Regions from separate parts of the Mediterraneibacter faecis genome, predicted to be linked through region 1. Evidence: a T-box and tRNA genes for the amino acid it is inferred to sense, from the RefSeq annotation. Region 1 holds a T-box; the other regions hold tRNA genes.
What was found. A T-box is a leader RNA that pairs with one kind of tRNA and senses whether it is charged. The one in region 1 lies ahead of leuS (leucine--tRNA ligase), so its partner is inferred to be a tRNA-Leu.
Positions count from the first base shown of each region.

Region 2: it has a tRNA-Leu gene. The T-box ahead of leuS (leucine--tRNA ligase) is inferred to sense a tRNA for this amino acid. The anticodon was not compared.
Region 3: it has a tRNA-Leu gene. The T-box ahead of leuS (leucine--tRNA ligase) is inferred to sense a tRNA for this amino acid. The anticodon was not compared.

Region 1 is NZ_AP043803.1:2,034,347-2,039,708, forward strand. It holds gene leuS (leucine--tRNA ligase) at 1-1,536, opposite strand, end outside; T-box leader at 1,591-1,822, opposite strand; gene nrdG (anaerobic ribonucleoside-triphosphate reductase activating protein) at 1,878-2,417, opposite strand; gene ACZ47Z_RS09640 (ABC transporter substrate binding protein) at 2,470-4,599, opposite strand; gene ACZ47Z_RS09645 (hypothetical protein) at 4,794-4,961, opposite strand; gene ACZ47Z_RS09650 (hypothetical protein) at 5,212-5,362, shown strand, end outside.
Region 2 is NZ_AP043803.1:1,349,277-1,354,638, forward strand. It holds gene pyk (pyruvate kinase) at 1-595, shown strand, start outside; gene ACZ47Z_RS06235 (TrmB family transcriptional regulator) at 743-1,459, shown strand; gene ACZ47Z_RS06240 (diaminopimelate decarboxylase) at 1,452-2,723, shown strand; tRNA gene ACZ47Z_RS06245 (tRNA-Leu) at 2,826-2,908, shown strand; gene ACZ47Z_RS06250 (helix-turn-helix domain-containing protein) at 2,981-3,181, opposite strand; gene ACZ47Z_RS06255 (hypothetical protein) at 3,411-3,629, shown strand; gene ACZ47Z_RS06260 (HAD family hydrolase) at 3,626-4,255, opposite strand; gene polA (DNA polymerase I) at 4,442-5,362, shown strand, end outside.
Region 3 is NZ_AP043803.1:1,467,498-1,472,859, forward strand. It holds gene ACZ47Z_RS06925 (spore germination protein) at 1-700, shown strand, start outside; gene ACZ47Z_RS06930 (DegV family protein) at 847-1,710, shown strand; gene infC (translation initiation factor IF-3) at 1,994-2,488, shown strand; gene rpmI (50S ribosomal protein L35) at 2,547-2,744, shown strand; gene rplT (50S ribosomal protein L20) at 2,778-3,134, shown strand; tRNA gene ACZ47Z_RS06950 (tRNA-Leu) at 3,316-3,400, shown strand; tRNA gene ACZ47Z_RS06955 (tRNA-Leu) at 3,428-3,512, shown strand; tRNA gene ACZ47Z_RS06960 (tRNA-Leu) at 3,537-3,621, shown strand; gene dnaG (DNA primase) at 3,805-5,362, shown strand, end outside.

The sequences.
Region 1 (5,362 bases):
ACGCAGGAAATACCAGGAGGAGCCTGCCCACTGTGGCATTGTGTTTGTCTCTCTCTTGGAATCGCTTCCACAAACCGGACACTTGCAGTTTACCCACTCATCGATTGCAGCAAGCGGTGACTCACCTGTTCCTGTTGGCTCGTAGGAATCTACCTCCGGCAGACGAAGCGGGAGTTCTTCTTCCGGCACCGGAACATTTCCACACTTCGGGCAGTGAATGATCGGGATTGGCTCTCCCCAATAACGCTGACGGGAGAATACCCAGTCACGCAGCTTGTAGTTTACTGTTGCGCGTCCGATTCCCATCTCTTCAATCATATGCGGAGCTTCTTTCTTAAGCACAGAAGACTCCATACCATTCCACTCACCGGAGTTGATCATTGTTCCGACCGCATCTGTATATGCCTCTGTCATATTCTCGATCTCTTCTCCGTCTTTTGCGATAACCTGAATGATCGGAATATTGAATTTTGTTGCGAACTCGAAGTCACGGTCATCATGTGCAGGTACACACATGATTGCTCCTGTACCGTAGTCAGCCAGTACATAATCAGACAGCCAGATTGGTGTCTTTGCACCATTCAGTGGGTTGATCGCATAGCTTCCTGTGAAGACACCTGTCTTCTCCTTATCCTGCATACGGTCAACATTGGACTTCATAGATGCATCATAAATGTATTTTTCTACAGCTTCTCTTGTCTCATCTGTTGCGAGAGATGCTGCCAGTTCATGTTCAGGAGCAAGTACCATAAATGTAGCTCCGTGAAGTGTATCCGGTCTTGTCGTATAAACAGTGATTTTCTCCTCTCTTCCTTCTACCGGGAAGTCAACTTCTGCACCGTAAGATTTTCCAATCCAGTCAGCCTGCATCTTCTTAACCTTCTCCGGCCAGTCAAGTTTATCAAGATCATTCAACAGACGGTCTGCATATTTTGTGATACGAAGCATCCACTGACGAAGGTTCTTCTTTGTAACCTCTGCACCGCAACGCTCACATTTACCATTCACAACCTCTTCGTTTGCAAGACCTGTCTTACATGACGGACACCAGTTGATCGGGAACTCTTTCTCATAAGCAAGACCTTCCTTGAACATCTTCACGAAGATCCACTGTGTCCACTTGTAGAACTCAGGATCTGTTGTATTTACTTCCATATCCCAGTCATACAGTGCTGCAATATCATTGATCTGTCTCTTGATGTTCGTGATGTTCGCCTCTGTTGATTTTGCCGGGTGAACGCCCATCTTGATCGCATAGTTCTCAGCCGGAAGACCGAAAGCATCCCATCCCATTGGATGAACAATGTAATATCCCTGCTGTAATTTATAGCGGCTCCATACATCAGAGATTACATATCCTCTCCAATGCCCTACATGAAGACCATTTCCTGATGGATACGGGAACATATCCAGGCAGTAATATTTTGGCTTCTTGTTTCCGTCTTTTCCATTTCTTGGATTGACCGGTGTCTCTTCCCATTTCTCACGCCATTTTTTCTCAATGGCTTTGTGATTGTAAACAATCTTTGTACCCATGTACGTAATTCCTCTCTTTCATCAATATAAAGAAAGCCTCTTCTTCTCATATATTCAAGAGACGAAAAGGCTTTAATTCCGTGGTACCACTCTTATTCATCCGGCTCAACGCCAAATGCACTCATTTATTCTATAACGGGAACTCCCGCCTTCAGCTAATCAATATAACATCTTTTCACCGAAAGAACTCCGAGGTCAGTTCAAAGTCTGTGCTGCTGCCTCACACCTGCCGACAGCTCTCTGAAAAGCATCTTTTCCTTCTACTACTCCTCATCTGCGTTTTTACAATATACCTACTTATTATAAAAACTATATGAATATAAGTCAAGGCTTTTTTCCGCTTAAAGTCCTCTTTTTATTGCCGGTTTCCATTCTACAACCTGTCCCTGTTCCAGTGATTTCTTCACATCAATCAAGCGCTGATTTTCCGAACCTCTGAACAGCAGTGTAATATTTTTCTTATCTTCCTCAAATCTTCCATCCACAAGTACGTCCAGCATAGAAAGCATCTCATCTGTATACTCACATCTTGCCCTGCTTTCTTTCTTCAGTTCCTCATCGAACAAATAACCGCTGTAACACCAGATGTTCTTCTCCGGATAACGTTCCTTCACTTTTCTTAAAAGCTTCACAAGCACTTCCTGATTCTCCGGTTCGAATGGTTCGCCACCAAGCAATGACAGTCCATCAATATAATTCGGCTTCAACGCTTCCAGAATCTCTTCTTCTGTTTCTTCCGTAAATTTCTTTCCATAATTAAAATCCCATGTCATACTGTTAAAACATCCCTTACAATGATGCCTGCAGCCTGACACGAAAAGGGCAACACGAACACCCTCTCCATTTGCAATATCACATTTTTTAATTTCTCCGTAGTTCACTTTGAATCCTCTTTTCTATTTCTTATTAATATCAGGATCACATCTTCCCATGTTATTTCTTCAGTTGGTTCGAAATTGTCCTTATGAGACTGTCTATCTCTATCGGCTTTGTCAGATGTGCATTCATCCCTGCTGCCAGAGATGCCTGCATATCTTCCGCAAAAGCATTTGCTGTCATGGCAATGATTGGAATCTTTTCTCCATCTGGACGATCTTTCATGCTCCTTATTCTTCTCGTTGCTTCATAACCATCCATCTCCGGCATCATAATATCCATAAGAATTGCATCAAAACTCCCTTCCGGATGAGCAGCAAACAGATTCAACGCCTCTTTTCCATTTTCAGCCCTGACATATTGTATTCCTTTATCTTGAAGCAACGTTTCCAGAATCTCCGCATTCAGCTCATTATCTTCTGCAATCAAAACACACTTTCCCTGTAACTGCATTTCAGAATTCTTTTGATCCGTCTGATCTGAGTTCTCCATTTCGTTAACAGATAGAATTTCCATCGGTAACTCTACAACAAATGTGGTTCCCTCGCCAAGCTTACTTTCAACCTGAATTGTCCCACCCATCGCATCAATGTAATGCTTTGTGATCGCCATGCCAAGTCCTGTCCCTTTATACTGTGTTCTTGCTCCAGACCGTTCCTGTGAAAATTCATCAAAAACATGAGGAAGGAACTCACTGCTCATTCCACGCCCCGTATCGGTAATGATATACTTCACTATTATATGCTTTTCATCTTCCCCTGGATTTATCTTCATAATAAATGAAATCGTACCACCAGCATCTGTAAATTTCACTGCATTTCCAAGAATATTGACCAATACTTCCTGAATACGAAGTGGGTCTGTAAGTACCATACACTTCTGATTTGAAAATGGTATCTCTGTATGAAAGATCAATTCTTTTTCACCAGTCAATCCCTGTATGATATCTCGTACCTTGTCTGCTGCAGAATACAGTTCTGTCGGAACAGGGGTATAAACCGGCTTCCCATTCTCTATCCTGCTGATATCAAGTACGTCACTGATCAATGACAGTAAATGTTCTGAACTATTTGAAATCTTCTGCAAACAGTCTCCTACTTCTGCATTTGAATTCTGTTTCATCGCAATTTTAGTAAATCCGACTATCGCATTCATCGGTGTTCGGATATCGTGCGACATGCTATGCAGAAATTGGCTTTTCGCCTGTGTTGCTGCCTGCGCCTCAGCTACCGCCTCTTCTAACTGATGATTGCTTTTTTCCAGCTCTGCATATCTGCGCCGCGCATAAACAGTACGAATCCTCACCAGTATCGCAAGCATAATAACTACTGAGATACTAAAAACAGCAAGGATCACTTTACCATACAATTTCCAAAATCCATCTTTCTGATTGATCACTTCCGCAACATTCGGTATCAGATTTTTAGAAATATTAAATTCATCTAACACTTGTTGGTCCAGATAATATTCATTCGGACTTTCATCCATCATTGATATCTCAGATAAATCAGTGCCTTTAAATATCTCCATAACCATTTGCGCAGCAATCTCACCAGATTTCCTATGTGATACAATATTTCCGCCTAAAACGCCTTCACCGATTCCCGCCTGAACAAAACGAAAAACCGGAACCTTTGCATATTCCTTTATAATCTGGCAAACCTGTTCATTCGTATAGATATTTCCATTCACATCTTCCGAAAGAATCAGGTAAATTAAAATAGTATCCTTATCTATCGCAGAAATACGGTCAAGAATCTGCTGCTGTGTCAGCAGTGAACCATTGATCACATCAAACGTGAACTCTGGATATTCCTCTTCCTGGGCATAAAATTGCTGCTGCTCACCAATTCCTGTCACTGTATTATCTACAATTGCCACAATATTTTTTGCCTGTGGTTCAATCTTCTTTGCAAATTCCAAATTTTCTTTATAAGAAAACCTTTCGATCACACCTGTAACAAACGGATCCTGACTCACCTCTTTGGCATATTCAATATTATTAATCCCCTCAAACACGATCGGAGTTTTGTAGAATAATTCATCCTTATATAACATAGCAAAAACAAGTGCCGCATCATCACCTGCGATCACCGCATCATACTCCCCGTCATGCTGCTCTTTATAGCGTAATTTATCATAAAGCAGTTGTTCCGCCATTTCAGTGTTTATTTGTTTTGTATCCATAAATTCAATATCCAAAGAAATATTTGAATCCAACTTCGACTGAATTCCTTCTATCTGTGAAGGAACCGTAGACCAATTATAAGAATAAGAACTGATAAATAAAAGTCTGTGATTTTTCTGCGCACTTAACGAATTTTTGTTTTTCGCTAAAACGGATATAGGACAGCATAAAATAATCAAAAGTAATGTTACCATTAAAATCTTACTGTAATTTCGTTTTTTATGCATCTTTTTTCCAAAGCTGTCCATCCGAAAGCACCTCTCTCACTATAATAAGTTGCAATAATATAAAGCTTCTCTGTTCGTAAAAAATTTGCACAATTATCTTTACGCATAAAGCTTTTTATTCTTGATTCTATCATAACACAATTCTCTTTTTTTGTGTAAAAAGATGTTGTAAGTTATTATCAAAACGCATTGAATATTGTACATAAATATGTTATTCTATTTCAAAGCATATTTTCTAAAACATCTAAATTCATATAAAAGTTTCATTACAGGTAGAACGTACCTGCCAAATCAGAAAATTCATGCTTTTAAAATCCATTATTTAAAGCAGAGGTTTTCTGATAGAGAGAACTTCTGTGAAAATCACATAAGGAGGTCTCTTAGATGAAACAAAAGAGAAAACAATTGCCGGAAAAACAACAACCGACAGATGGAAAGCTGCTTCAGTGGCACCCTGCATTTTATGCAGACTTACAGATTGAATTCAGAGAAGAAAAAGAAAAATTAAAGTTTGAGCGAGAGTATCTATTAAGTT
Region 2 (5,362 bases), 690 kb from region 1:
TTCTATGATGCGTAATCCACGTCCGACAAGAGCTGAGGTAACAGACGTTGCGAACGCCGTATATGACGGAACAGATGCTGTAATGCTTTCCGGAGAGACAGCACAGGGTAAATACCCACTTGAGGCACTTCAGATGATGGTTCATATCATTGAGCAGACAGAGAAACATCTGGATTACGATAGCATGCTTGAGAAAGAGCATGGTCATTTAAGAGGCGGAGTATCCAGTGCAATCGGATATTCATCTGTACTGGCAGCAGCAAACTTGAATGCAAAATGTATCATCACACCGTCTGTATCAGGAGCAACTTCAAGAGTGGTATCCAACTTAAGACCAAGACAGGAGATCCTTGGTGTAACTCCGAACGAGAGAACATTGAGAAGAATGTCTATCTACTGGGGTGTAAGACCGCTGAAGTCTCTTGAAGTTGATACAACAGAAGATATCTGTGAGAATGCGATTGAACTGGCACAGGTAAAACAGTATGTTGAGCCGGGAGATGTTGTAGTTATCACAGCTGGAATTCCTTCAACAAATGTAAGCAAAGAGAGAAGCTTTACAAGTAATATGATGAGAATTGTGACAGTAGATTAAATTAGAAAAACTTTTAATAAGAGCCAGAACAGTTACCGTGCGTGGTGCCTGTTCTGGCTCTTATTAAATACAATCAATATATTGACATCCAACAATCAATGCTGTATAGTGTTCCTGTAAAGAACTACTAATCAGAGGGGTGGTGCTATGGACGAAAGTAAAGCAATTGAATATCTGATGCATTTTGGAATGTCCCGGCAGGAAGCAACTGTTTATCTTCGGCTGATCGAAGCAGGAAAGCAGACGGGGTATGAGATTGCGAGAGATACAGGAATCTCAAGGTCGAATGTGTATGCATCACTGGCAGCTCTGGTTGAGAAAGGGGCTGCATATCTGGTAGAAGAGGATGCCAAGCGATATATTCCGGTTCATGTTCAGGAGTTCTGTGGTAACAGAATCCGCAGAATGGAAGAAGAACAGAAGTGGTTGGATATGAATCTTACGGGAGAACAGAAAGAAGAAGAAGGATATGTTACGATCGATGGTCAGGAACATATTTCAGATAAGATCCATAATCTTCTGGCTAATGTGGAAGAAAGAGTGTATTGTTCCTGTTCCGGTGTCTGTCTGGAACAGTTGAAAGGACAGTTAAAGGAACTGACAGAAAAAGGAAAAAAGGTAGTTCTTGTGACAGATCATCCATTTGAACTTTCAGGGGCGATCATTTATGTGACGAAAGAAAAAGGAAATCAGATTGGTCTGATCACAGATTCTAAATATGTACTTTCAGGTGAATATGGACAGGAGAGCAGAAACACCTGTGTCTATTCCGGACAAAGAAATTTCGTTACGCTGTTTAAAACAGCACTTGCGAATGAGATAGAATTAATCAAAATACGCGAAGGAGAAAATGAAAATGAGTAAGAAACCATTTGTGACAAAAGAACAGGTTGAAGAGATTGTAAAAACATATCCGACTCCGTTCCATCTTTATGATGAGAAAGGAATCCGCGAGAATGCAAAAGCATTAAAGGAAGCATTTGCATGGAATCCGGGATATAAAGAGTATTTTGCTGTAAAGGCAACTCCGAATCCGTTCCTTTTACAGATCTTGAAAGAGTATGGATGCGGTTGTGACTGCTCCTCTTATACAGAACTGCTTATGTCAGATGCAGTTGGAATTGATGGTCATGATATTATGTTTTCCTCTAATGATACACCAGAGGAAGATTTTAAACTTGCTGATAAACTTGGAGCAATCATCAATCTGGATGATATTACACATATTGACTTCCTTGAGAAGACAATCGGACATATTCCGGAGACAATCAGCTGTCGTTATAATCCGGGCGGAATATTCAAGATCAGTAATGATATTATGGATAATCCGGGAGATTCAAAGTATGGAATGACAACAGAGCAGATCACAGAAGCATTTAAGACACTGAAGGCAAAAGGCGCAAAAGAATTCGGTATTCATGCATTCCTTGCCAGCAATACAGTGACAAATGATTATTATCCAATGCTTGCAAAAGTTCTTTTTGAACAGGCAGTACGTCTTCAGAAAGAAACAGGAGTACATATTAAGTTTATTAATCTTTCTGGTGGTATTGGAATTCCTTACACACCGGATCAGGAACCGAATGATATCCGTGTGATCGGAGAGGGTGTCCGCAAGGTTTATGAAGAAGTACTTGTTCCGGCAGGAATGGGAGATGTTGCAATCTACACAGAGCTTGGCCGCTTTATGATGGGACCTTATGGCTGCCTTGTGACAAAAGCAATCCATGAGAAGAATACTTATAAGAACTACATCGGAGTAGATGCGTGTGCTGTTAACCTGATGCGCCCGGCAATGTATGGAGCATATCATCATATTACTGTTCTTGGAAAAGAAGACGCACCGTGCGATCACAAATATGATGTAACAGGTTCTCTGTGTGAAAATAATGATAAGTTTGCAATTGACAGAATGCTTCCGGAAGTTGATATGGGAGATTACCTTGTAATCCATGATACGGGTGCACATGGTTTCTCTATGGGATATAACTATAATGGTAAATTGAAATCAGCAGAACTTCTTTTAAAAGAAGATGGAAGTGTACAGATGATTCGCCGTGCGGAGACACCGAAAGACTATTTTGCAACATTTGATTGTTTTGAGGTTGGAAAGAAACTTTGCAAATAAAAAACAAATAAAATCATAAAAAAATAGTTGAAAAATGTGACCGGATATGGTAACATAAAAAAGCTGATTCGGACAAGAAGATTTTCTTGTCCGACAGAATAAGCCGCTGTGGCGGAATTGGCAGACGCACTTGACTCAAAATCAAGCGGTTAGTAGCCGTGCCGGTTCGAGTCCGGCCAGCGGCATCGAACGTAATCTCTGAACATCTTACAGATTCAATGTTTGCAAGATGTCCAGAGATTTTTCATTTTGTAAGTTCACTTTTTTCCACGTCCAACGAGATAATCAATTGAGACTGTATAATAATCAGCAAGTTTGATGAAGACATCAATAGGAACGTTGATTTTTCCAAGTTCATATTTAGAATATGTAGTCTGTTTGATGTTGAGATATGCAGCAACTTCTTTCTGCGTTTTATCATTATCTTCTCGCAAATTTCGTATGTTTTCGAATTTCATAATCCCATCCTCGTACCTTAAATCCGGTGTGCGAACTTAACCGGAAACAAGCTATTGTTCACAGTATCCAGTGAACAATAATCTGATATCTTTTGTATTTTTGGATTATTATATAAAAGTCCTGACACGACTATTGAAATATAGTCGTACTACGACTATAATTGATAAAAACATGAAAAATGTGCGAGAAATGAGACAGTATAAGAACTAAGGGGGATGGGAGAAAGTGATGAATAAAGAAAAAATAGATGATATGGATTATTATGAAAAGTATCTGTTGAATGCAACGAAAGAAGAAAGAGATTGCTATATAAAAGAACATCCCGATTTCATGAACGAATATCCGGTATCGTATGAACATCGGGAACTGCTTCAGGATAAGATTTATCGCGGATTGATGCGTAAAATCCGCGATTATGAAAAAAGTAAACAGAAGCGGAGATGTTAATCAAGCTCTCTTAAAATGGTTTTTAATTCTGAAAAAGAATGTATCGTCGGGTAATCTTCCTTAACATCTCCAAGACCATATTCAGCAAAGATAAAAGGGATACCGGCTTTTTTGCAGGAATCAGCATCTCCCTGGGTATCTCCGACATAGACAGGGGATGTCAGATTATTTTTCTCCATTAATTTCAGAATCGTCTGGTCTTTGGAAGTCTGCGTCTGGCCAAAACAAAGGAAATCTTTGATATATGGTTCCATGCCTGCGCCTTTCATCATAACTTCAATATATCCGCACTGGCAATTGCTTACAATAAAAAGAGGATATTCCAGAGCCAGCTCTTTGAGTGTGTCCATAACACCTTCGTAGTAAACACCGGGATGTGTTTCAAGATAGCGGTTTTCATAATCAAAACAGATATCCATCAGTTTTCTTCGAGAGTCCGTGTCGAGATCGGGAAAAACTCCGGCAGCAATTTCGTCCATTGTCTTTCCAAACAGTCCCTGAAGAATTTCGCGGTTTAAGTTTGGCTCAAGATCAGAGTTCTCTTTTATTGCAAGATTCCAGGATTCGGCTACAACTTCAACAGAATCCCAAAGTGTTCCATCTACATCAAATATAATTCCATCCATAATAATTCTCCTGATAGTATTTTTGAAAATATTGTTTACAAAATATTGGAGTCAAAAGGTTACTGTTCACTCCCTAAATTATGATACCATAAAATGAACCTTTAAAAAAGAAGTTAATTAGTGTATACTTTAATAATGGTTAAAATGAAATGCAACAAAAAGCAAGAGATAATAGGAGAGAATCTGATGAGAGATAAAATCGTACTGATCGATGGACACAGTATATTGAACCGGGCGTTTTATGGAGTTCCGGATCTGACGAATTCGGAAGGACTGCATACGAACGCAGTTTATGGATTCCTGAATATTATGTTTAAGATATTAGATGAAGAGAAGCCGGAATATCTGACAGTTACATTTGATGTGCATGCGCCGACATTTCGCCATGAGATGTTTGCAGATTATAAGGGCACGAGAAAGCCGATGGCAGAGGAACTGCGTCAGCAGGTGCCTGTGATCAAGGACGTTCTGCGTGCGATGCATATAGAAGTGATTGAAAAGGCCGGACTTGAGGCGGATGATCTTTTGGGAACCTTGTCTCATCGTTGTGAGGAGAAAGGAATGGATGTTTCCATCATTTCCGGAGACCGTGATACGCTTCAGCTTGCGACAGAGCATATTAAGATCCGCATCCCAAAGACGAAGCAGGGGAAGACGGAAGTAGAAGATTATTATGCGGCAGATGTGCAGGAACGCTATGGAGTAACACCGAAGGAATTTATTGATGTAAAGGCTTTGATGGGTGATACTGCTGATAATATCCCTGGTGTTCCGGGAGTTGGCGAAAAGACAGCGACAAAGATTATTCAGCAGTACCAGACGATTGAAAATGCGTACGAGCATGTTGATGAGCTGAAACCACCAAGAGCAAGCAAGAATCTGAAAGAATTCTGGGAACAGGCACAGCTTAGTAAGACTCTTGCGACGATTAAACTGGATGCAGATATTACCTTTGAACTTGAAAATGCCAGACATGAGAATCCTTATACAAAAGAAGCTCATGAATTATTCCAAAGACTGGAGTTTAAAAATCTGCTTGGAAGATTTGATGTAGAAGCGTCAGTGAATGATGTGGAAAAATATTTTCGTGAGGTAACAGGAAAAGAA
Region 3 (5,362 bases), 570 kb from region 1:
CAAGAGAAAATGGTTCAATCCTTTCCCAAAGTTCAAATTTACAGAGAGACCGGATACGGCAGCAGCCTGTCTTTTGGAAGGAAAGGTTGTGATTCTGGTGGATAACTCGCCGTCGGCAATGATACTTCCAACGTCTGTTTTGGATATGATAGAAGAGGCAAATGATTATTATTTTCCGACATTGACCGGAATGTATCTGAAGATTTCCAGAACCCTGATCACAATCGCAACGGTGTTTTTTACACCATTGTATCTATTATATATGCAGAATCCGCAGTGGCTACCGGACGTTTTTTCATTTGTAATGGTGCGTGATCAGATCAATCTTCCATTGATCTGGCAGTTTCTTCTGCTTGAACTGTCAATTGATGGTTTACGGCTGGCTGCGATGAATACGCCAACGATGCTCAGTACTCCGTTGAGTGTGATCGCCGGTATTGTGATGGGAGAATTTTCGGTAGAATCCGGTTGGTTCAATTCAGAAGTAATGCTATATATGGCATTTGTGGCAGTGGCAAATTATACACAGCCGAATTTCGAACTTGGATATGCATTAAAATTTATGAGACTGATGCTTCTTGTACTGACTGCAGTGTTTAATCTGTATGGATTTGTTGTGGGATGTATTTTGGTATTATGTTTCCTCGTGTTTAATAAAACACTTTCAGGAAGAAATTATCTAAATGTAAAAATTAACTGACAAAATCTTAATTTTGTTAATATATCTTTGCTCTTTATTATAAAAGGTGGTATGATATAAAAAATATTGCTTATCCGGAAAATACATGTCTGCTATATGGAATGTAGTGGTGGTTTCCGGAAGAAAGAGAGCAGGAGGTTATTGACATGAGAGAGTTCATTATTACCGTGAACAGTACTGTAGACTTACCGAAGGAATGGCTGGAAGAGAGACATGTTCCGGTTCTTCCGTTGAAATATACAATTGATGGAGAAACTTACACAGATATGTCAGGATTGACAGCAAAAGAGTTCTTTCAGAAATTAAGAGAAGGCCATATGTCTGTGACTTCTCAGATCAATCCGGAGGAAGCACGCGAGATGCTTGAACCGTTTGTGAAGGAAGGAAAAGATGTACTTCATCTTGGATTCTCTTCCGGATTAAGCGGAACATGCAATAGTATGCGAATCGCGGCGGAAGAACTGGCGGAGGATTATCCGGAAGCAAAGATTATCGTGATCGATACACTTTGCGCCTGCCTGGGAGAGGGCTTGCTTTTGTACTATGCTCTTAAGTTGAAAGAAGAAGGTAAGACGATTGATGAGATTGCAAAGTGGGCAGAAGAGAACAAGCTTCACGTTTGCCATAATGTTACGGTGGATGATCTGAATCATCTGCAGAGAGGTGGACGTATTTCCAAAGCGGCAGCAGTTTTGGGGACACTCGTGCAAGTGAAACCAATCATACATATGGATAACAATGGAAAACTTCAGGTGATTGCGAAAGAACGAGGTCGCAAGAAGTCTCTGAATAAAATTGTTGATATGGCAGTAGAACAGTCGAAAGGCTGGGAGAATGAGATCATAATGATCACGCACGGAGATTGCCTGAAAGATGCAGAGTATGTTGCCGGACGTGTCAGAGAGAAGATGGGAATAGAGAATATTCTGATCAATAATATCGGAACAGTGATCGGAAGTCATACAGGACCGGGTGTTGTTGCCGTATTCTGCATGGGAAATGAAAGATAAATTTCGAAAAAAATAAAAAAACAAAAGAAAATGCATTTAAAGTGTTGACAGGAAAGAGTGGATATGGTAGATTAGATGTTGCGTTAAGCAAAAAACAAAGTAGAGTATCCACTCTCACCGCAGCACAATTGAGTGACTGATGGTCCGATATCGATAATAAGGAGCTCCTGTTGGAGTTATTACATTTGTCGGGTGGATATGATATTCACTCGTTTTTTTGTGTTTTCGCGTAAGAACCTAAAGGAAATTCATTTGACGGAGGTATACGACAATTAGCGATTTAATGATTAACGAGCAGATCAGAGATAAAGAAGTAAGATTGATCAGCGCGGATGGGGAACAGTTAGGCATCATGTCATCCAGAGATGCAATGAAGCTTGCACAGGAAGCAGAGCTTGATCTGGTGAAGATTGCACCGGGAGCAAAGCCACCGGTATGTAAGATCATTGACTATGGCAAGTACAAATACGAGCAGACTCGTAAAGAGAAAGAAGCCAAGAAGAAACAGAAAACTGTTGAAATCAAAGAAGTGCGTTTATCACCGAACATTGATACGAATGACCTGAATACCAAAGTGAACAATGCTAAGAAGTTCATTTCCAAGGGAAATAAGGTTAAGGTGACACTGCGTTTCAGAGGTCGTGAGATGGCTCACGTACAGCAGAGCAAGCATATCCTTGATGATTTTGCAAAGCAGCTGGAAGATGTTGCTACGGTAGAAAAGGCAGCAAAATTGGAAGGCAGAAATATGAGTATGGTTTTAGCTGAAAAACGTTAAGACAATATGATCCGGGATGAAGATCCTGTAAGGCAGCACAATAAAGGAGGAAATTATCATGCCAAAAATCAAAACAAATAGAGCGGCAGCAAAGCGCTTCAAAGTAACAGGTACAGGAAAGCTGAAAAGAAATAAAGCTTACAAGAGCCATATCTTAACAAAGAAGTCTACAAAGAGAAAGAGAAATCTGAGACAGGCAACTATTACAGATGCAACAAATGTAAAGAACATGAAGAAGGTTTTACCATATCTGTAAGATTTGGAAGTAGATTAAGGAGGAGATTAGGAAATGGCAAGAATCAAAGGCGGAATGAACGCTAAGAAGAAACATAACAGAACACTGAAACTGGCTAAAGGATACAGAGGAGCTCGTTCCAAACAGTACAGAGTTGCAAAACAGTCTGTAATGAGAGCACTCACATCTTCTTACGCAGGAAGAAAACAGCGTAAGCGTCAGATGAGACAGCTTTGGATCGCTCGTATTAACGCAGCTGCAAGAATGAATGGACTTTCTTACAGCAAATTCATGTATGGTCTTAAACTGGCTAACGTTGACATGAACAGAAAGATGCTTGCAGAGCTTGCAGTAAGCGACAGAGAAGGATTCGCAGCACTCGCAGCAGTAGCAAAAGAGAAACTTGCTTAATTTGAGCTTGTATTTTCGCCCGGTTTTCTTCGGAAGACCGGGTTTTCTTATTGTATTAATTGTATATAAAAAATAAATTTTTAAAAAAATTAAAAAAACTGTTGACATTTAATGCCGCAACGTGTATTATAGTCGTTGTGGCAAGGCGGTAACGCAGATGACCACGGTAAAATGATGATATGCGGAAGTGTCGGAACTGGCAGACGAGCAAGACTAAGGATCTTGTGATCAATGCGATCGTGTGGGTTCAAGTCCCATCTTCCGCATCATTTTCAAAAAAATATTTTAGAAATGCGGAAGTGTCGGAACTGGCAGACGAGCAAGACTAAGGATCTTGTGATCAATGCGATCGTGTGGGTTCAAGTCCCATCTTCCGCATCATTTCAAAAAATATTTCAGAATGCGGAAGTGTCGGAACTGGCAGACGAGCAAGACTAAGGATCTTGTGATCAATGCGATCGTGTGGGTTCAAGTCCCATCTTCCGCAGTAAGATAAGACCAAGAGTACAGAACAAAGTATTCTTGGTTTTTTTATATATAAAACCGTTCTGCTTGGAAAATAATATTGGAAAAGAAAAAAAGAAGAAAATTAAAAAAATAAAAAGGAAAGAGAAGAGTTTTGTCGAATATATATAATAGAGTATTCTTTAAACATTAAGCGGAGGCATTCATGTACTACTCAGAAGAACTGATAGAAGAAGTAAGATCAAGGAATGATATTGTAGATGTGATTTCCGGATATGTCCGGCTGCAGAAGAAAGGCAGCTCTTATTTTGGATTATGTCCGTTCCATAATGAGAAATCACCATCTTTTTCTGTGAGCAGACAGAAGCAGATGTATTACTGCTTTGGATGTGGGGCGGGAGGGAATGTTTTTACATTTCTTATGGAATATGAGAATTTTTCTTTTGTAGAAGCAGTGAAGTTTCTTGCGGACAGAGCAGGAATCGAACTTCCGGAGATGGAATACTCGAAAGAAGCGAAGGAAAAAGCAGATTTAAAGTCTACGATTCTTGAGATGAATAAGCTGGCTGCAAAGTATTTCTACGTACAGCTGAAATCAGAGCGTGGAAGTCAGGCCTACAGTTATCTTAAGAACCGTGAACTCTCAGATGAGACGATCACAGCGTTTGGACTGGGATTTTCGAACAAATACAGTGATGATCTGTATAAGTATCTGAGAGAGAAGGGATACAGTGAAGACCTGATTCGACAGGCCGGACTGATCAACACGGATGAACGTCAGGGTGTGTACGACAAGTTTTGGAATCGTGTGATGTTTCCAATTATGGATGTCAATAACCGTGTGATCGGATTTGGTGGTCGTGTGATGGGAGATGGGAAACCGAAATATCTGAATTCACCGGAGACGGTCGTTTTTGATAAGAGCCGGAATCTTTATGGTCTGAACCGTGCCAGAACATCAAGAAAGCCATACTTTCTTCTTTGCGAAGGATATATGGATGTGATCTCTCTCCATCAGTCCGGATTTACGAATGCGGTAGCTTCATTGGGGACTGCATTGACAGCAGGGCATGCAGCTCTGATCAAGCGTTATGTCCAGGAAGTGTATCTGACTTATGACAGTGATGAAGCCGGTACAAGAGCAGCACTTCGCGCAGTGCCGATCTTGCGGGAGGCCGGGATTTCTGCTAAAGTTGTAAGGATGGATCCATATAAAGATCCGGATGAATTCATTAAGAACCTTGGAGCAGAAGAATATGAGAAGCGGATCCATGCGGCGCGTAATGGATTCATGTTCAGCCTGGAGATGCTGGAGAAAGAATATGATATGAATTCTCCCGAAGGCAAGACAGATTTTTTCAGGGAAGTGTCGAGGAGATTGCTTGAATTCGAAGATGAGCTGGAGCGTAACAACTATATCGAAGCTGTTGCAACAGCATACCGGGTCAGCCGGGAAAGCCTGGAGAAGATGGTCGCAAAGATGGCTGTGAATGCCGGAATGGCGAGACCGGTCGCAAGACCGAAACGGGCAGAGGGATCTGAGAAGAAGCAAAAGGAAGATGGAATCCTTACTTCACAGAAAGCATTGTTGACCTGGATGATCGATGATGACAGGCTCTTTGATCAGATCAGTCAGTACATAAGCCCGGGTGATTTTACAGAAAGTCTGTATCGGACGGTTGCAGAACTTTTATATGAGCAGAGAAAGCAGGGAGCCTTGAATCCTGCGAAGATACTGAATCACTTCACAGAGGAAGAAGATC